DNA from 3 places in the Enterocloster citroniae genome. Region 3 is predicted to be linked to each of the others. Evidence: predicted binding sites of a transcription regulator. Region 3 holds the regulator's gene; each other region holds the start of a gene.
What was found. Region 3 encodes NrdR, which represses ribonucleotide reductase genes. Its sites were predicted from a motif close to CACAANATNTTGTG; they were not measured.
Positions count from the first base shown of each region.

Region 1 (5,943 bases), on a different contig from region 3:
CGCCTGTGGAAAGCGCCTGGAACTGGGACTCGAATTTCAGCTTGGAAAACGCATCGATCTCCTCCGACACATTCACATGATAGCTGTTGGTAATATAGCTTCTGTCCGTGATCCCCTCAATGATCCCAAAACGCTTCTGAAGGCATTTCGCAAACTTGTAGGTAGTGCTTTCAATGGGGGAACCGTAGATGCTGAAACCAATATTGGTCTCCTCCTTCCAGCGGTTACACGCCTTATTCATATACTCCATCACTTCCAGGGCAAAGGGAGTTGCTCCGGGGTCTGTGTGTGACAGCCCTGTCATATACTTCACGCACTCATAAAGTCCCGCATATCCAAGGGAAATGGTGGAGTATCCGCCGTACAGCAGACGGTCAATGGTTTCTCCCTTTTTCAGCCTTGCCAGCGCGCCGTTCTGCCAGAGGATGGGCGCCGCGTCTGACAGGGTTCCTTTCAGGCGGTTGTGCCGGCACATAAGGCCCCGGTAACACAGATCCAGCCTTTCATCAAACAGCTTCCAGAAAGCGTCCATATCCCCGCCTGAGGACAGGGCCACATCCACCAGATTGATGGTCACCACTCCCTGGTTAAAACGGCCGTAAAACTGGTAGTTCCCATTCTCATCCTTCCACGGGCTCAGCGCACTGCGGCATCCCATCACCGGGAAGCAGTTGCCTTCCTTCAGCTCTTTCATCTTTTTCTCGGAAATATAATCGGGGACCAGACGTTTTGCCGTACATTTGGCAGCCATCTCAGTGAGGTAATAATACTCGGTCCCTTCCTCTATATTATCCTCCTCCAGCACATAGATCAGCTTGGGGAATGCGGGGGTGATCCATACGCCGGACTCATTCTTTACGCCCTGGTAACGCTGCTTTAGGGTTTCCTCAATGATCATGGCCAGGTCTTTCTTCTCCCGCTCATTCCCTGCCTCGTTCAGGTACATGAACACGGTCAGGAATGGGGCCTGCCCATTGGTGGTCATCAGTGTGATGACCTGGTACTGTATGGTCTGCACGCCCTTGATCACCTCTTTGCGCAGCCTGTTCTCCACCACCTCATGGATGGCTTCGTCAGAAGGCGCGCAGCCGAATGTCTTAACCTCTTCCAGTACCTCTGCATAAATCTTCTTTCTGGACACGTCCACAAAGGGAGCCAGATGAGCCAGGCTGATGCTCTGCCCGCCGTACTGGTTGCTGGCCACCTGGGCAATGATCTGGGTGGCAATATTGCAGGCAGTGGAAAAGCTGTGGGGCTTTTCAATCCTGGTCTCGCTGATCACGGTTCCATTCTGCAGCATATCCTCCAGGTTTACCAGGTCACAGTTGTGCATGTGCTGGGCAAAGTAATCCGAATCATGGAAATGGATGATCCCCTCCTGGTCCGCCTCCACGATATCCTGGGGAAGAAGCATACGCTTGGTCAGGTCCTTGCTCACCTCACCGGCCATATAATCCCTCTGCACGCTGTTGACCGTGGGGTTCTTATTGGAATTTTCCTGTTTCACATCCTCATTATTACATTCGATCAAAGACAGGATACGGTTGTCCGTGGTATTGGCCTTACGGATAAGGGAGCGCTGATAGCGGTATCTCACATAATCCTTAGCCAGTTCAAACGCGCCGGTGGACATGATCTGGTTCTCCACCATGTCCTGGATCTCCTCCACAGACACCGCCCTGTTCAGTTTATCGCATTTATATTCCACATAATCGGCAATATCCTTGATCTGCTCCAGGCTCAGCTTGTTCTTTCCGGCCGCCGTATTAGCTTTTGACACAGCTACCACGATCTTGTTTATGTCAAAATCTTCTTCCGCGCCATTCCTCTTAATAATCTTCATCTTTACTACACTCCTTTATCCACATGCTTACATACCCCCCGCTTTCCCTTCAGCGGAAGTATATGGGTATCCTATCATAAAATACTGGAAAATTCTGTTGCTTGTGCAACAGTATATGATTTTAACACTAAATGTTGTGTTTTTCAAGCGGAAGATATACGATAGGATGTATTTCAGAAAAATGCCAGAAACTGTGGGACTTCCGGGAATTGGCACTGACAAAATGCCGGGAGAGGGGTCTTTTAAGACAAATGTTTTAGAACCCCTGATCTTCAGACAGACGTGCGGAGGCTCGGCTTTAGATGTACAGAAAAAGCGGGGCAAAAGGATCCGGTCCCCGATGCCCCGCCGACCGGTTTTCAATCCAGATACGTTCCCACCGGCGAAGTGTTATACTGCTTTAAAATCTCAACCATTACAGACCCATCCGGCTCCACTGACTCTGCAAGGATCTTGTACTGGGTCCTGTTCCGGTCCAGCTGCATCTTATATTTGTCCACTTCCTCCCGCACCAGCTTTACTGCCAGGTCGTGGTTGATATCCTCCTTCAGCAAAAAATGCAGGGTTTGTTTGATACATGCCGCTTTGATTCGTTTCATACTTAAATACCTTCCTTTTTTATTTTCATATTAATCTACCGGAGCGTTTTTTGTATCATAGGAATTCCGTCTGAATTTCCTATGATACAAAAAAAGGACCTGTCTCACTCAGCGAATTTGAGCGAAACAAATCCTTTTGTTTACCCGGGAAATTACTGGAGCGTGCCTGAAAATTACGATCTGCAGTCAGAACTTAACAAGCGTTCTCTTTGCTTTATTATAGCAGATTTTAAGAATTTTCGTAAGCAGAATTTTATCCGAAACAGTCCCAAAACCGGATCTAAGCCAGCCTACGGCCTTTTGTAAACAGCACAGCTGTCCCGTTCTACCAGATGATGTGGTACAATAATCTTAGTGGCAACCAGTTCGGGATTTTCCACGTGTTCGATCATCTGGGCAGCTGCCTGGGTTCCCAGCTGGCAGGAATTTACATCCACCGATGTGAGGGAGGGAACGGTCAGTCTGGCAAGAAGGGAATTGTTAAAGGAGATAATGGACACATCTCCGGGTATGGAAAGCCCCAGTTCCATACACCCCTTTTCCAGGGCCACCGCCAGGATATCATCGCTGACCAGAACTGCCGTGGGTCTGTCCGTGCGGGTCAGCAGTGCATGGAGCACCTCATTCTGCTTCTCAGGTACGGAGGGTACCTCCACACACAGTTCCGGCAAGAAACCGATCCCCCGTTCTGTCAATGCCAGCATATACCCCATCCTTCTGTCGTTGTTAAACAGCAGGGAATGGTCACCGGACAGATAGGCGATCCTCTCATGCCCCAGTTCCAGGAGATACTCAGCAGTCTCCTTGCCCGCAAGCACATTGTCGTTATCCACATAAATGGTCTGGTTCACATTCCTGTACGCCTTTCCCACCAGGACATAGAGGATCCCCTCCTCGTACAGATAATCCAGCACCGGATCCTGTTCCCTGGAATACAGGACGATAAACCCTTCCGCCAGACCTGTCCTGACCATGTTCTTGATCACCTGAAGGATCTCCTCCTCGTTCTGCCCGGTGATCACCGTATTAATGTACTGTCTCTGATTGCAGTACTGGCTGATCCCGCGGATGACCTCCAGATAAAATGCGTTCTGGTACGCCTCCCACTCCGAGGGGGGCAAAATGATGCCGATGGTCCGGGAATTCTGGGTGGCCAGGCTGCTGGCCTGGAAATTCGGCTCATATCCCAGCTTTGCCATGGCCTGGCGCACCTTCTCCTTGGTCTGGCGGCTGATGGACGGATGATCTTTGCAGGTGCGGCTTACGGTTGAGGGGGACACCCCCGCAAGGGCGGCAACATCTTTAATTGTAACAGGCATAGGACGCCTCCTTATTGATAATTTGTAACGGTTCAGGACATTCGTTGTAAAATAGATCCTTATTCTATATTGTAAGGTTTAATGCAACGTTTGTCAAACTTTTTTGCGCTGTTTGCGCGATTTAGTTTCATCATTTGCACTGTTCCCCATGATTCCCCCCTCAATACAAGAGGGGAATTTGCACAAATACAGGCTGTTTTCTTTGTGCAAATGGTAGAAAACACTTCATTTTTAAAATAAGTATTGCTTTCTTCACGCAAACAGATTATATTTAACGCAATCGGTTGCGTAATCAATGCAACATATTTTTCAACATAGCAATCCATCTAAAACGGCAACCTATTTAACACGGCAAACATGCAACAAATCATTTCAGGAGGTTACATAATGAACAAGAACACCGATGGCTGTATTGGTATCCAGATCCTCTCCCCCTTAACCGGAACTGCGGTTCCCCTGGAAGATGTCCCGGATCCGGTATTTTCCCAGAAGATCATCGGGGACGGGATCGCGGTCCTGCCCCGGGACGGCAGGCTGGTAAGCCCTGTTGACGGAGAAGTCGTCTCAGTGGCCGACACCCTTCACGCCTATGGCCTGCGCTCGGATGAGGGCATTGAAGTCATGGTCCATTTCGGACTTGAGACCGTTTCATTAAAAGGAGAGTTTTTTACCTGCCATGTCAAACCGGGTGACAAAGTAAAGGCAGGGGACCTGCTGGCCGAAGCAGATCTCAAGGGCCTGGAGGAGAAACAGGTCAACACCATCACACCGGTACTCATCTGCGGAGGCATGGAGGGCCGCTCCATGAACGCTGCCCTTGGCCCCGTAACAGCGGGAAAGGATGCGGTCATCACCCTGCTGGACCAGTGCCCGCCTGAGGCGGAATCTTCCCAAACAGCCCCCGATGACAGCCCTGTATCAAAACCTGCTAAAAAGAAGTCAAAATCCCTGATCAATTTTGACTTTCTCCAGAAACTAGGAAAAGTATTGATGACCGTGATCGCTGTCATGCCTGCCGCAGGTCTCATGATCAGCGTGGGAAAGCTGATCCAGATGGCTGGCGGGGATATGAACCTGGTCATCACACTGGGAAGCACCATGGAAACCATAGGCTGGGCCATTATCAACAACCTGCACATCCTTTTTGCAGTTGCCATCGGCGGCTCCTGGGCAAAGGAGCGGGCCGGAGGCGCATTCGCGGCAGTCATTGCATTTATCCTTATCAATGTGATCACCGGCGCCCTGTTCGGGGTCAGCAGCGCGGACCTGAATGATCCGGCGGCCGTCACCCGTACCCTCCTTGGACAGGAGATCCTGGTAAACGGTTACTTTACCTCTGTCCTGGGAGCCCCCGCCCTGAACATGGGCGTGTTCGTGGGCATCATCGCAGGTTTTACAGGGGGTGTCATCTACAACAAGTATTACAACTACAGAAAACTTCCCGATGCCCTGGCCTTCTTTAACGGCAAACGCTTTGTTCCCATGGTCGTCATTGCATGGTCCGTGATCATTTCCCTGGTACTGGCTCTTGTATGGCCGGTGGTACAGACAGGCATCAACTCCTTTGGAGTATGGATAGCCAATTCCTCCTCCACCTCCCCGGTGCTGGCCCCCTTTATCTACGGAACCCTGGAGCGCCTCCTGCTTCCCTTTGGCCTGCACCACATGCTGACCATACCCATGAACTATACCTCCTTTGGCGGCACCTATACCATCCTCACAGGCGTCAACGCAGGTTCACAGGTGTTTGGCCAGGATCCTCTGTGGCTGGCATGGGCCACCGACCTGATCAACCTCCAGAATGCAGGAGACGCCGCCGGGTATCAGAACCTGCTGGCCACCGTGACACCGGCACGTTTCAAAGTGGGACAGATGATCGGCGCCACCGGCCTCCTGCTGGGTATTGCCCTGGCCATGTACCGCCGTGTGGACCCGGATAAGCGCAAAAATTACAGGTCCATGTTCCTGTCCACCGTGCTGGCGGTATTCCTCACAGGTGTTACCGAGCCCCTGGAATTTATGTTCATGTTCTGTGCGCTTCCCCTGTATCTGGTATACGCAGTGCTTCAGGGATGTGCATTTGCCATGGCAGGCATCATCCACCTGAGGCTCCACTCCTTTGGAAACCTGGAATTTCTCACCCGTATTCCCATGTCCATCCGGGCCGGGCTGGGAGGCGATG
Region 1 is NZ_JBEPLZ010000019.1:66,474-72,416, forward strand. Features, by position in the region: gene nrdD (anaerobic ribonucleoside-triphosphate reductase) at 1-1,843, opposite strand, end outside; gene ABID13_RS20515 (hypothetical protein) at 2,203-2,442, opposite strand; gene ABID13_RS20520 (LacI family DNA-binding transcriptional regulator) at 2,733-3,761, opposite strand; gene ABID13_RS20525 (PTS transporter subunit IIBC) at 4,149-5,943, shown strand, end outside.
Region 1: a site for NrdR is predicted at 1,969-1,982, ahead of nrdD (anaerobic ribonucleoside-triphosphate reductase). Genes of this name have one in related genera too.

Region 2 (5,943 bases), on a different contig from region 3:
TATGAGCTCTAAAACCAAAATTGTGGTGCTTCGGATGAAAGAGATCATCTACACTGCAATCTTCGTAGGCCTTGCTATCCTTTTGATCACTCTCTGTTTCATCATGTTCCGCCCCAAAAAGGACGCCGCTGCTGTCTCTGCCAATGTCATCAGCTATGTCCCCGGCGTGTACAGCGCGGCACTGACTCTGGGCAGCGAAAATGTGAACGTGGAAGTAACCGTGGATGCCGACCGCATTAACTCCATTGACCTGGTTCCCTTAAGTGAAGCTGTCACCACCATGTATCCCCTGATGCAGCCCACCCTGGATGATCTGGCAAGTCAGATTGTAAGCACCCAGTCCACAGAGAACCTTACATATCCAAGCGCATCCCGCTATACCTCTACCGCACTTTTAAACGCCATCAATACGGCTCTGGACAAAGCAAAGGTAGATTAGCAGGCAAAAAAACAGCATCCTGAATATTGCAAAAAGCCGCTGCCCCAAACTTCAGGGGCAGCAGCCCTCTTTTGCTGTCAACTTTCCTTACGGAATTTTTTACTTTTGAAAACATATACATGGGCCACCAGGGTGGCTGCAAACAGGACCAGCAAAGCCATCTCCACCTGCCTGGGCAGACGGTTCATGCCCACTCCAAAGCTGCAGGCGGCATCGATGAGGAAGATCCACTTCTCAGCCCCGTACACCTTATCCAGATCATAATCTTCTTTCTTCGTGGATCCCACAAACATGAGGAAATCATTCCCTGTGAACAGATCGATCCCCTCTGCCAGGCACAGGGCCCCCATAAACATAAACAATAAATCCATTCTCTTTACCCTTGCGCTTTCGCGGTATCTGTATCCTTCTGCTCCACAAACCTGCGGATATTGGAAGCATTGGCAAACTTCTGGATGATACCGTCCCTGACGATCACCAGCGTGGGAGCCTGCATGATTCCAAATTTCTCCGCCAGTTCAGGGCGCTCCTCGGCATCCACCACCTGGTAGTCCCATCCCTTCAGAAATTCCTTGGCCGACCTGCAGTTTGGACATGTCTTGGTTGTAAACAGATACAGCTGAGCCGGAGCAGATGCCTTCTCGGACTTCACCTGACCGGGCTGAGCCGGCTTTACAGCGCTCTCCGCCACGATCCTGGACACTCCGTGTTTTAACTTGGAACGGCCGATATCATAGGAGGTGCGGTCCTTGTATTCCTGTGTCTTGCCCTCGTTCCAGTTCTGGACCGGACGGTAGTACCCCGTGATCCTGCTGTAAACTTCCGCCTTCCCGCCGCAGATCGGACAGGTGAAATGTTCACCGATCAGGTATCCATGGCTCTTGCAGATAGAGTAAGTCGGTGACATGGTATAGTAAGGCAGCTTATAATTCTCGGCAATGGTGCGCACCAGGTTCGCTGCGGCTTTCCAGTCAGGCAGCTTCTCCCCCAGGAATGCATGGAATACGGTGCCGGATGTGTACAGGGGCTGAAGTTCATCCTGGATATCCAGGGCATCGAATACATCCGCGGTATAGTTCACTGGCAGATGGGAGCTGTTGGTGTAGTAAGGGGTCTCACCCTCCCCGCCGGCTGTGATGATCTCCGGATAACGCGCCCTGTCGTGCTTAGCCAGGCGGTAGGAGGTGGACTCCGCCGGTGTGGCCTCCAGGTTATACAGGTCTCCGTACATCTCCTGGTAATCGGACAGACGCTCCCTCATATGGTTCAGCACATCCTGGGTAAACTTCTGGCATTCTCTGCTGGTAAGATCCTTTCTCACCCATTTGGCATTCAGTCCGGCTTCGTTCATGCCGATCAGTCCAATGGTGGAGAAGTGGTTCTCAAAGGTCCCCAGATATCTTCTGGTGTACGGGTAAAGTCCCTGGTTCAGCAGCTTGGTGATCACCTGGCGCTTTGTCTTCAGGGAGCGGGCGGATATATCCATCATATGATCCAGCTTCTCATAGAAATCAGCCTCGTCCTTGGCCAGGTAAGCGATCCTGGGCATATTGATGGTGACCACGCCCACGGAACCGGTGCTCTCGCCGGACCCAAAGAATCCGCCGGTCTTCTTGCGCAGTTCACGCAGGTCCAGACGAAGACGGCAGCACATGCTGCGCACATCGCTTGGCTCCATATCGCTGTTAATATAATTGGAAAAATAAGGTGTTCCATATTTGGAGGTCATCTCAAAGAGAAGTTTGTTGTTCTCTGTCTCCGACCAGTCAAAATCCCTTGTAATGGAGTAGGTGGGTATGGGATACTGGAATCCTCGTCCGTTGGCATCTCCCTCTACCATGGTCTCAATAAAGGCCTTGTTGATCATATCCATCTCGGCCTTGCAGTCCTTGTACTTAAAGTCCATCTCCCTGCCGCCCACAATGGCATTCAGCTCCGCCATATCATTGGGTACGGTCCAGTCCAGGGTAATATTGGAAAAGGGAGCCTGGGTGCCCCAGCGGCTGGGGGTGTTCACGCCATAGATAAAGGATTCAATACACTTCTTTACCTCCGGATAGCTTAAATTATCTACTTTTACAAAAGGAGCAAGGTATGTATCAAAGGAGGAAAATGCCTGGGCTCCCGCCCATTCATTCTGCATAATGCCCAGGAAGTTGACCATCTGGTTGCACAGCACGGATAAATGCTTTGCAGGGGATGAGGTGATCTTTCCTGTGATCCCGCCCAGTCCCTCCATCAGAAGCTGTTTTAGGGACCAGCCCGCACAGTATCCGGTGAGCATGGACAGATCGTGAAGATGGATGTCCGCATTGCGGTGGGCATCGGCGATCTCCTGGTCATAGATCTCACTGAGCCAGTAATTGGCGGTGACAGCGCCGGAGTTGCTCAGAATAAGACCGCCCACTGAGTATGTAACCGTGGAGTTCTCCTTTACACGCCAGTCTTCCACCTTTACGTAGCTGTTGACCACGTCCTTGTAATCCAGGATGGTGCTGTTCATGTTGCGTATCTTTTCTCTCTGTTTTCTATATAAAATGTAGGCCTTGGCCACATCTGTATACCCGGTCTGCTCAAGGACATGCTCCACACTGTCCTGGATCTCCTCAACGGAAATCCTGCCGTCCTTCATCTTATTCTGAAAATCCGCAGTTACCCTTAATGACAGCAGCTCCAGAATCTCATTATTGTAATCCTTCTTTGTTGCCTTGAATGCTTTTTTGATCGCTTCCGTGATCTTGTTCAGACTGAACTCCGCAATCTCCCCATCCCTCTTTGTTACCTGAATCATACCACTTACTCCTTTCAAACCCTCACTACTGCCTCCCGGCTCAAATAGCCCATTCCACAGTGCCTGACGCCAAATCAGGAGGCATTAACTGAAAATATACGGCCCGCCCCAACCGGAGCGAGCTACGAACTCATTATAGCAGACCGCAAGGAAAAACACAATATCTATGCATAACTTTTTGCATCAAACTAGATATTGTGTCTTATTACCTGTACTTATAACTATTTTATCAAATCCCCGCAAAGCCTTATTCCGCCTGCCTTTGCGGCACAGGGCCGTCCATGGGGGGCGTTTTAAAAATGCGATCCGGGAACTCAGTCGGAATAAAGTTCCGCAAAAAGTTCTGCGGGCACATATGCTTTGACAGCAATGCCGTCATCTCTGTATTCCTCTTCCAGCAGCTGTCCGTATTTGCGGATGGTCTGGATGCGCCCGGCCTGGGAGTAGGCATATACCTTTTCCAGAAGGACGCGCCTGCTTCTGATAATGGTCAAAAATATTTTCTCCAGCTCATCCAGCCCTTCTCCGGTTTTAGCCGAGATCCTCACCTGGTAGTCTGAGGAAAAATCTCTTGGAACCTGCTGCAGGGGCTGTCCCTCCGATTCCATTTCCCTGAACCGGTCCGTCTTGTTAAACACGGTCACAACCGTTTTATCCACGATCTCCAGCTCCCGAAGCGTCTCCTTGACCACATGCATCTGCATGTCCATCTGGGGATTGGCGCAGTCCACCACATGAAGGATGATATCGCTGTAGCGCGCTTCCTCCAGGGTGCTCTTAAACGCCTCGATCAGATGGTGGGGAAGCTTGCGTATAAAGCCCACCGTATCGGTTAAAAGGATCTGCTGCCCGTCCTCCAGATAAAAGCTTCTGGTGGTGGGATCCAGGGTGGCAAACAGCTTATCCTCCGCCAATATGCCCGCTCCTGTAAGGCGGTTTAACAGAGTGGACTTTCCCGCGTTGGTATAGCCCACAATGGCGGCTGTGAGGGCGAAATTCTTCTCCCGCTGCTGCCTGGTCACTTCCCTGTGCCGCTTTACATCCTCCAACTCTTCCTTCAGCTGCCCGATCCTCTGGTGGATCAGACGCCGGTCTGTTTCCAGCTTTTTCTCTCCCGGTCCCCTGGTCCCGATCCCGCCGCCCAGACGTGACAGGGAGTTGCGCATTCCAACCAGGCGGACGGCCCTGTATTTTAACTGGGCCAGTTCCACCTGGATCTTTCCCTCCCTTGTGTTGGCCCGGGCCGCAAAAATATCCAGGATGACCATGGTCCTGTCCATCACCTTGGTGTCCAGGGCATCCTCCAGGTTCCTCAGCTGCGCGGGTGAAAGTTCATCATCACAGACCACGCCCGTGGCGCCAAGTTCCCAGATCAGGTCCCTTACCTCATCGATCTTGCCCTTGCCAAGATACGTGCCCGGATGGACCCTTTCCCGGTTCTGCGTCACTCTGGCAATGGTCACGGCCCCTGCCGTGGCTGCCAGTTCCTCCAGCTCGTCCAGGGATGCCTCTGTGTGGTCCTCCTCCCCGGTGCTCACCGCTATCAGTATTACCTTTTCCTGTAATTCCTTTAAATCGATCAAATCTGCCATCCTATCTTGTTTTCAGGAACGCGATCTCGTGTTCCGCATCTTCATTGGAGCCAAAGGCGGTTACGTACTCCTCAAACAGCTCCAGGGCCTTCTGGTATTGGTTTAAGTATTCGTAGGCCACGGCCCTGTTATACGTCAGTTCCTTTAAAAGAGCCATATCTGAGGACGCATCCTCGGGCAGGGCTGCCGCTGCCTGGACCGCGGATGTCCCGGTGCCCAGCTCATATCCGGTCACCAGCGTTTCATACCCCTGCTCAAATGAATCAAGAGCACCCTGGTAGTCCTCCTCAGCCATCTGGCAAAGGCCCATCTGGTTATAAATCTGCCCATGCTTCATCCCTTCCTTCAGTGCATCCTGGTAAAAGCCCATGGCCTTTTCGTATTCTTTTGCATCCACATATGCCCCGCCTGCCGCCACCAGCGCTTCCATCTTTCCGGCCGATGCCTTTGCATCCTTTTCCAGAGCCGCTCCCGCCTGGTATTTTGCAACGGCATTTTCCGTATCCCCCATCTGGGAATAGCACATGCTCTGTGCATACAGATAGGAGGCTGTGGATGGCTCCATCTCTAAAAGCAGGTCATAGGTGTGGATGGACGCCTCATAATCCCGGAGCTTATACTCTGCCTCCGCCCTGTACATCAGGACATCGCTGTTAAATCCTTTGGATCTCTTGCCCGACTTTTCCAGGGCCGCGTCAAAGTCCTCAATGGCTCCCGCGTAATCCCCAGAAGCCATCTTCTGGGTTCCCTCCTGGCGCATCTGCCGCTTCTTGGAAGAAGCCACGGAGGAAACCGCCCGGAACGTACCCACGGCGATCAGACCAATGAGAAGGACGCATACCGCCCAGGCAATGACCGCCTTCATCACCCTTATCCTCCTGCGCTTCCTCCTCTTTGCATTGCTGCCCGGCTTTCCCGCCCCCTGGTAATATCCGTTTCCCTGGGGCCTGCGTCCGCTGTAATTTCCCCGTCTTCCCCGATTTGCCATATTCACCTACCTCGCATCCGTGCTTCCAAACCCGCCGTTGCGTGAGTCTTTGCAATCATCATCCACAGTGATCCCAAAGGGAAGAAAGATCCCCTGGGCAAATCCGGTCCCGGCTGAAAGTTCCACGGTCCTG
Region 2 is NZ_JBEPLZ010000014.1:37,438-43,380, forward strand. Features, by position in the region: gene ABID13_RS17460 (FMN-binding protein) at 2-439, shown strand; gene ABID13_RS17465 (hypothetical protein) at 517-810, opposite strand; gene ABID13_RS17470 (ribonucleoside triphosphate reductase) at 816-3,230, opposite strand; gene hflX (GTPase HflX) at 3,545-4,822, opposite strand; gene ABID13_RS17480 (tetratricopeptide repeat protein) at 4,824-5,810, opposite strand; gene ABID13_RS17485 (dCTP deaminase/dUTPase family protein) at 5,817-5,943, opposite strand, start outside.
Region 2: a site for NrdR is predicted at 3,417-3,430, ahead of ABID13_RS17470 (ribonucleoside triphosphate reductase). Genes of this name have one in related genera too.

Region 3 (5,943 bases):
GGCGATGAGACTACAGACGCTACCAAGGCGCTGGTAGAGGCACTGACCAGCCCGGAGGTAAAGCAATTTATGGAAGAAAAATATGAGGGTGCCGTAGTTCCCCTGTTCTAAAGGAACAGATAAAAGAGAAGACAATTACAAGACGCAGTCCGCCGGGGCAGGTTTCCGGCGGATTGTATTTTTTTGTAAGTTATGGTATACTTTTCACGTATGCTTTGACCAAAGGACACATGCCAGAGAAAGGGGACAATACATGGACAACGAACATGATCATGCCAATTATGCAGGGGAAGGCGGCCCCGGCTTGAATAGAACAGATAACGGGAACAACTCAGAGGAACCGGTTGGAGCGTCCAGGCAGCCGGAATGCCCGGCAGAACCCCAGGACAGTTCCTGGAGCCAGGCACCCGCCTCATCTTCAGTAACAGATACATGGATCCAGCCAGGGGCAGCGGACCAGCATGACGCGTGGAACCATGGAGGGGATGCCGATTCCTACGGGACTGATTCCGGCAGCCGCCAAGAAGGGCGCTGCCAGCCGGGTGCCCTGGACCAGGGAACCCATAATATGGGAACCCAGAAGGGGAGCAGCCGGAATATAAGCGGCCCAAACCCCATCAGCCAGAATCCCAACAGCCAGAACCCCATCAGCCAGAACGGGACCGGACCGAATCAGGGAGAACCGGTCTATAAGACAGCGCCTCCATCCTATTCAGGACAGCAGGAGCCGGTGCATCAGGGCGCGGGGCGGCACCAGGACCCAGGCCAGGTGCAGGATCCAGGTCAGCTGCAGGTTCCGGATCAGCGGGGGCCGGTATGTCAGCAGGGACCAGGATATCAGAAGGGACCAGGATATCAGCAGGGGTATCAGGGGGATGGGCAGAATCAGTACCAGACCCAATATCAGACCCAATATCAGACCCAGTACCGGAAACCCGCTGAGGATAAGAACGGCATGGCCATCACTTCACTGGTCATGGGAATCCTGGCCCTGGTCACATGCTGCTGCAACTGGATTGCCATAGTGTTTGGAATTCTCGGAATCATATTTGCCATTATGTCAAAGGGGGAGAATGGGCTGAGCGCACAGGCAAAGGCTGGACTGATCCTTTCTATTGTGGGCGTTGTTATAAATATCATCATGCTTATTCTTGTCATTGCAATGCAGGTGATCGGCCTGGTCCCGGAGTTGTTACCGTAGTTTTTGGAGTGCTGTTTTTCCCTGTCCAATTTAAATTTCCGGATAGGGAAAGGCAGTGACAAAGTCTAAATGGGTTCAGGGCTGCATATATAAGTAGTAAGAAGCAGCCGGAGGTTACGACTACGCGGATCTATGATTTAAAGCAAAAGGAAGTAATCAATGTAAAGACCTGCAAACGCCTGGGGTTTGTGGGGGATGTGGATTTTGATATGGAGACAGGGTGCCTGCTGGCTCTGATCGTGCCCGGCCCGGGCTGTATCTGCGGTTTTCTTGGAAGGGAAAAGGAGTATATCATTCCCTTCTGTGACATCTGCCAGGTGGGCAATGACATTATTCTGGTGGATATAAAAGAAAAAGAAGTGACGGAGAACATAAAATGCTGATCAGGACACACGGCTTTGCGTCTGACAAAAAATTATAATCCAAACGGAGGAGTGGCCGGCAGGGTATACCCTGCCGGCCGGTTTGTGAGAAAAAGTTGTATGAAAAGCATTAGCTTTTTTACATTTTTTACAATACAGGAAAAATGTGATGATTCTATGTGCTGTTTGTGAAAAAAATGTGAAATCCCCCCCGGCTAATCCGTGATCCATCGCGGCGCTGACATCAAAACCATCCGGGTAGAGGATTCGCAACTGCTCAGCCCGTGAGCCCTCTGTGCATGGTCTCCAGAATCATCTTTAACTCCGTCACATCAATCTGTCCCGGAGCGGAGGCGTCCCCCACGGAGCCAAAGGTCAGACAGGATCCGAATATTTCCCCGCTTAACCGGCTGACCAGCCCGGTGCCCTTCATGGACATGGAGATAACAGGGCAGGAGAGGGTGCGAAAAGCTTGTTCCGTGGCTGATAAAAGCGTGAGCACATCCGCCGGGGAGTTTGGCATGACTGCGATCTTTGCAATGTCCGCGCCAAGGGCTTCCATGTGTTTCAGGCGGTTTAAGATCTCCTCTTTATCCGGTGTGGCGCTGAAGTCATGGCTGGACAGGATGACCCTGATCCCGTTTCGGTGGGCCAGATCCGTCAATTCCCGGACGATCCCATCTCCTGTAAACAGCTCCACATCCACTATGTCGATGAACCCCGAACCAATGGCCCGGCGCAGCAGCTCGCAGTAGGCGTCCGCGGAGGCGGGCAGATTACCTCCCTCCTTATGGGTGCGGAAGGTAAAGAGAAGGGGAATGCCCTTAAGGGCATCTGTGAGGCCGGGAAGGGGCTCCAGGGAGGTGTCGGGGCTTAGGATCCCCTCATACCAGTCAGCCCTCCACTCTGCCACATCAATGGGAAGAGAAGGAAAGCGCGCGGCTTCCTTAATAAGGACCTCATAGCCGGTGGCGACCAGGGGAGCGCATATTTTTGGGATCCCTTCCCCGAAAACAATATTTTTAACCTTGAGAGTATTCATGTGGAATCAGCCTTTCTGTACATTTGGTTTATTTATGGGTCTTATTATAAGGCGGGACATGGGATTCGTCCAGACACTTGCGAAAATAAATACAAAGTCCTTGCGATTCAAACCTTATTCGGTTAAAATATATGAAGCACTTAAGCCGTGAATGAAGGAAAGGACGTATAAAAAGATGAAATGCCCATATTGCAATGAACAGGATACAAAGGTCATTGATTCCAGGCCTGCGGATGACAACAGTTCCATCCGCAGGCGCCGACAGTGTGAGAGCTGCGGAAAGCGGTTCACAACCTATGAGAAGCTGGAGACCATGCCGCTTATGGTGATCAAGAAGGACGATTCCAGGGAGACATATGACCGCTCCAAGATTGAGGCCGGAATCATCCATTCCTGCCATAAGCGCCCTGTATCAACACAGCAGATCAACACTGTGATCGATGAGATCGAGAACCAGATTTTTAACATGGAGGAAAAGGAGGTCCCCACCTCTGTCATCGGTGAACTGGTGATGGAGAAGCTGAAGATGCTGGATGAGGTGGCCTATGTGAGGTTTGCTTCCGTGTACAGGGAGTTTAAGGATGTGAACACGTTTATTGATGAGATTGGAAAGCTGCTTAAGAAATAAGCGGATGAAAGAAAGGATCAATGTAAATTATGCTGGAAATGTTTTACCCCAGGCGGTACGAGGTATCGGCCTATGTGATTCCCTATGACCACTATCACGCCAATGGGATCCGGGGCGCCATATTTGATATCGACAACACCCTGGCAAACCATGATGCACCGGCGGATGACCAGGCCGTGGAGTTGTTTGAACACCTTCATCAGATCGGCATGAACACATGCCTGCTGTCCAATAATAAGGAACCCAGGGTCAAACACTTTGCGGACAAGGTGGGATCAGCTTATATACACAAGGCAGGGAAACCAAAGCGGGACGGCTATGAGCGGGCCATGGAGCGGATGGGCACGGATCGGGAGACGACTATCTTTGTGGGGGACCAGCTTTTTACAGATGTATACGGCGCCAACAGGGCCGGTATCTACAGTATTTTGGTAAAACCCATGAATCCGAAGGAGGAGATACAGATCGTCCTGAAGCGGTATCTGGAAAAACCGGTACTGTATTTTTATAAAAGACAATGCCGCAGGAAGGCATGAGAAGAAGGATTAGGGAGCGAGACAGCAAAATGGACGGAAAGACAAGAGTGTGCGGACTCATAGCCAACCCGGTGGAGCATTCCATGTCACCGCTGATGCATAACTTTTATGCCCGGCGGACAGGGGTGAACCTGGCCTATGTGCCCTTTAAAGTGGAAAATGAGCAGGTGGGGGACGCGGTAAAAGGTGCCTTTGCCCTGAATATCCTGGGAATGAACGTGACCGTGCCCCATAAACAAAGGGTCATGGAATTCCTGACAGACATAGATGGGGACGCCAAAGCCATTGGTGCGGTCAACACACTGGTGCGGACGGAACATGGCTATAAGGGATATAATACGGATGCCGCCGGCCTGACTCGTGCCCTTTTGGGGGCCGGGATCCATGTGGGCGGGGAGAGGTGTATCCTGATAGGCGCAGGAGGCGCGGCCAAGGCTGCCGCCTATGTGCTGGCCAAAGAGGGAGCAGCATCCATTTACATCATGAACCGCAATCTGGACAGGGCCCAGGAGCTGGCTGAGTACATCAACCGGCTTGTGGGACGGAACCTTGCGTCCGCTCTGCCCCTGGATGGTTATGAATCCATTCCCCAGGAAAAGGGCAGATATCTGGCGATCCAGTCCACCAGCGTGGGTATGCACCCCCATGTGGAGGATGTGATCGTAGAGGACAGGTACTTTTATGAGCTGATCCATACAGGCGTGGATATCGTGTACACACCGGCCAGGACCAGGTTTATGGAACTGGTGGAGGGGGCAGGCGGAAAGGCTGTCAACGGATTGGACATGCTGCTGTACCAGGGTATTATTGCCTATGAACTTTGGAATCCCCAGGTCAGGGTGGATGAGGAGACTATCTCCATGGCAAGGCAGCTGATCCAGGACCATCTGTCCATGTCACAGGCAAAGCATAACCTGATCCTGATTGGGTTTATGGGAGCCGGAAAGACCAGTGTGGGCGACTGCTATGCCAGGGAGTACGGCCTTCCTATCATTGATACGGACCAGAGGATCGAGGCAGCGGCCGGTATGGCCATTTCCAAGATCTTTGCCACCCAGGGGGAGGAGGCTTTCCGCAGGCTTGAGACAGGCGTGCTGGAGGAATTGCTGGCCCATACGGACCACTCCATCATCTCTGTGGGAGGCGGGCTTCCTTTGCGGGAGGAGAACAGGATCCTTCTTAAAAAACTGGGCTGCGTGGTGTATCTGGATGTTTCTCCAGAGACTGTGATGGACAGGATTGGAAGGGATGTATCCGACAGGCCCATGCTTCAGGGCGGGGATGTGGAATCAAGGATCCGCGGCCTGCTGGCAATGCGCCGCCCGGTCTATCTGGAAGCATCCCATGTGATCGTGGATGTAAACGGACGCAGCGTGGAGGAAATTGTGGAAGAGATACATTGCAGGGCCGGAATTTAACTGTATTTTGGAGAAATTTGCACTGCCGGGAAAAAAAACCTTGAAAATGCTGTCTACATAGTATAGAATATAAAAGATTAAAGTCTTACCTGGCGCTTTCGCGGCGCCGTGAACGAACTCAAGGAGGAATATCTTTATGATATCAGCAGGTGATTTTAGAAATGGCGTTACACTGGAAATTGATGGACAGGTTGTTCAGATCATGGAATTCCAGCATGTTAAGCCTGGCAAGGGCGCTGCCTTCGTGCGTACCAAACTTAGAAACGTAATTAACGGAGGCGTTGTAGAGCGCACTTTCCGTCCGACTGAAAAATTCCCACAGGCCAGGATTGACAGAGTAGATATGCAGTACCTTTACGCTGACGGCGACCTGTTTAACTTCATGAACCAGGAAACATATGATCAGGTTGCCCTGAATCATGATATTATCGGCGATGCCCTGAAGTTTGTTAAGGAGAACGAAGTATGTAAGGTTTGTTCTTACAACGGCAATGTGTTCTCTGTGGAGCCTCCCCTGTTTGTAGAGCTGGAGATCACTGAGACAGAGCCGGGCTTTAAGGGTGACACGGCTCAGGGAGCCAACAAGCCTGCAACCGTAGAAACCGGTGCTACCGTATATGTACCTTTATTTGTGGAGATCGGCGACAAGATTAAGATTGATACAAGGACCGGCGAGTATCTTTCACGTGTATAATGATCTGTAAAAAAGAGCTTATGAATTGCTCCGGCGTCAGCCGGGGCACTTTTAGCTTTCCC
Region 3 is NZ_JBEPLZ010000001.1:250,226-256,168, reverse strand. Features, by position in the region: gene ABID13_RS01145 (MetQ/NlpA family ABC transporter substrate-binding protein) at 1-111, shown strand, start outside; gene ABID13_RS01140 (hypothetical protein) at 254-1,201, shown strand; gene ABID13_RS01135 (PRC-barrel domain-containing protein) at 1,291-1,584, shown strand; gene aroD (type I 3-dehydroquinate dehydratase) at 1,841-2,605, opposite strand; gene nrdR (transcriptional regulator NrdR) at 2,781-3,233, shown strand; gene ABID13_RS01120 (YqeG family HAD IIIA-type phosphatase) at 3,263-3,769, shown strand; gene aroE (shikimate dehydrogenase) at 3,799-5,187, shown strand; gene efp (elongation factor P) at 5,324-5,881, shown strand.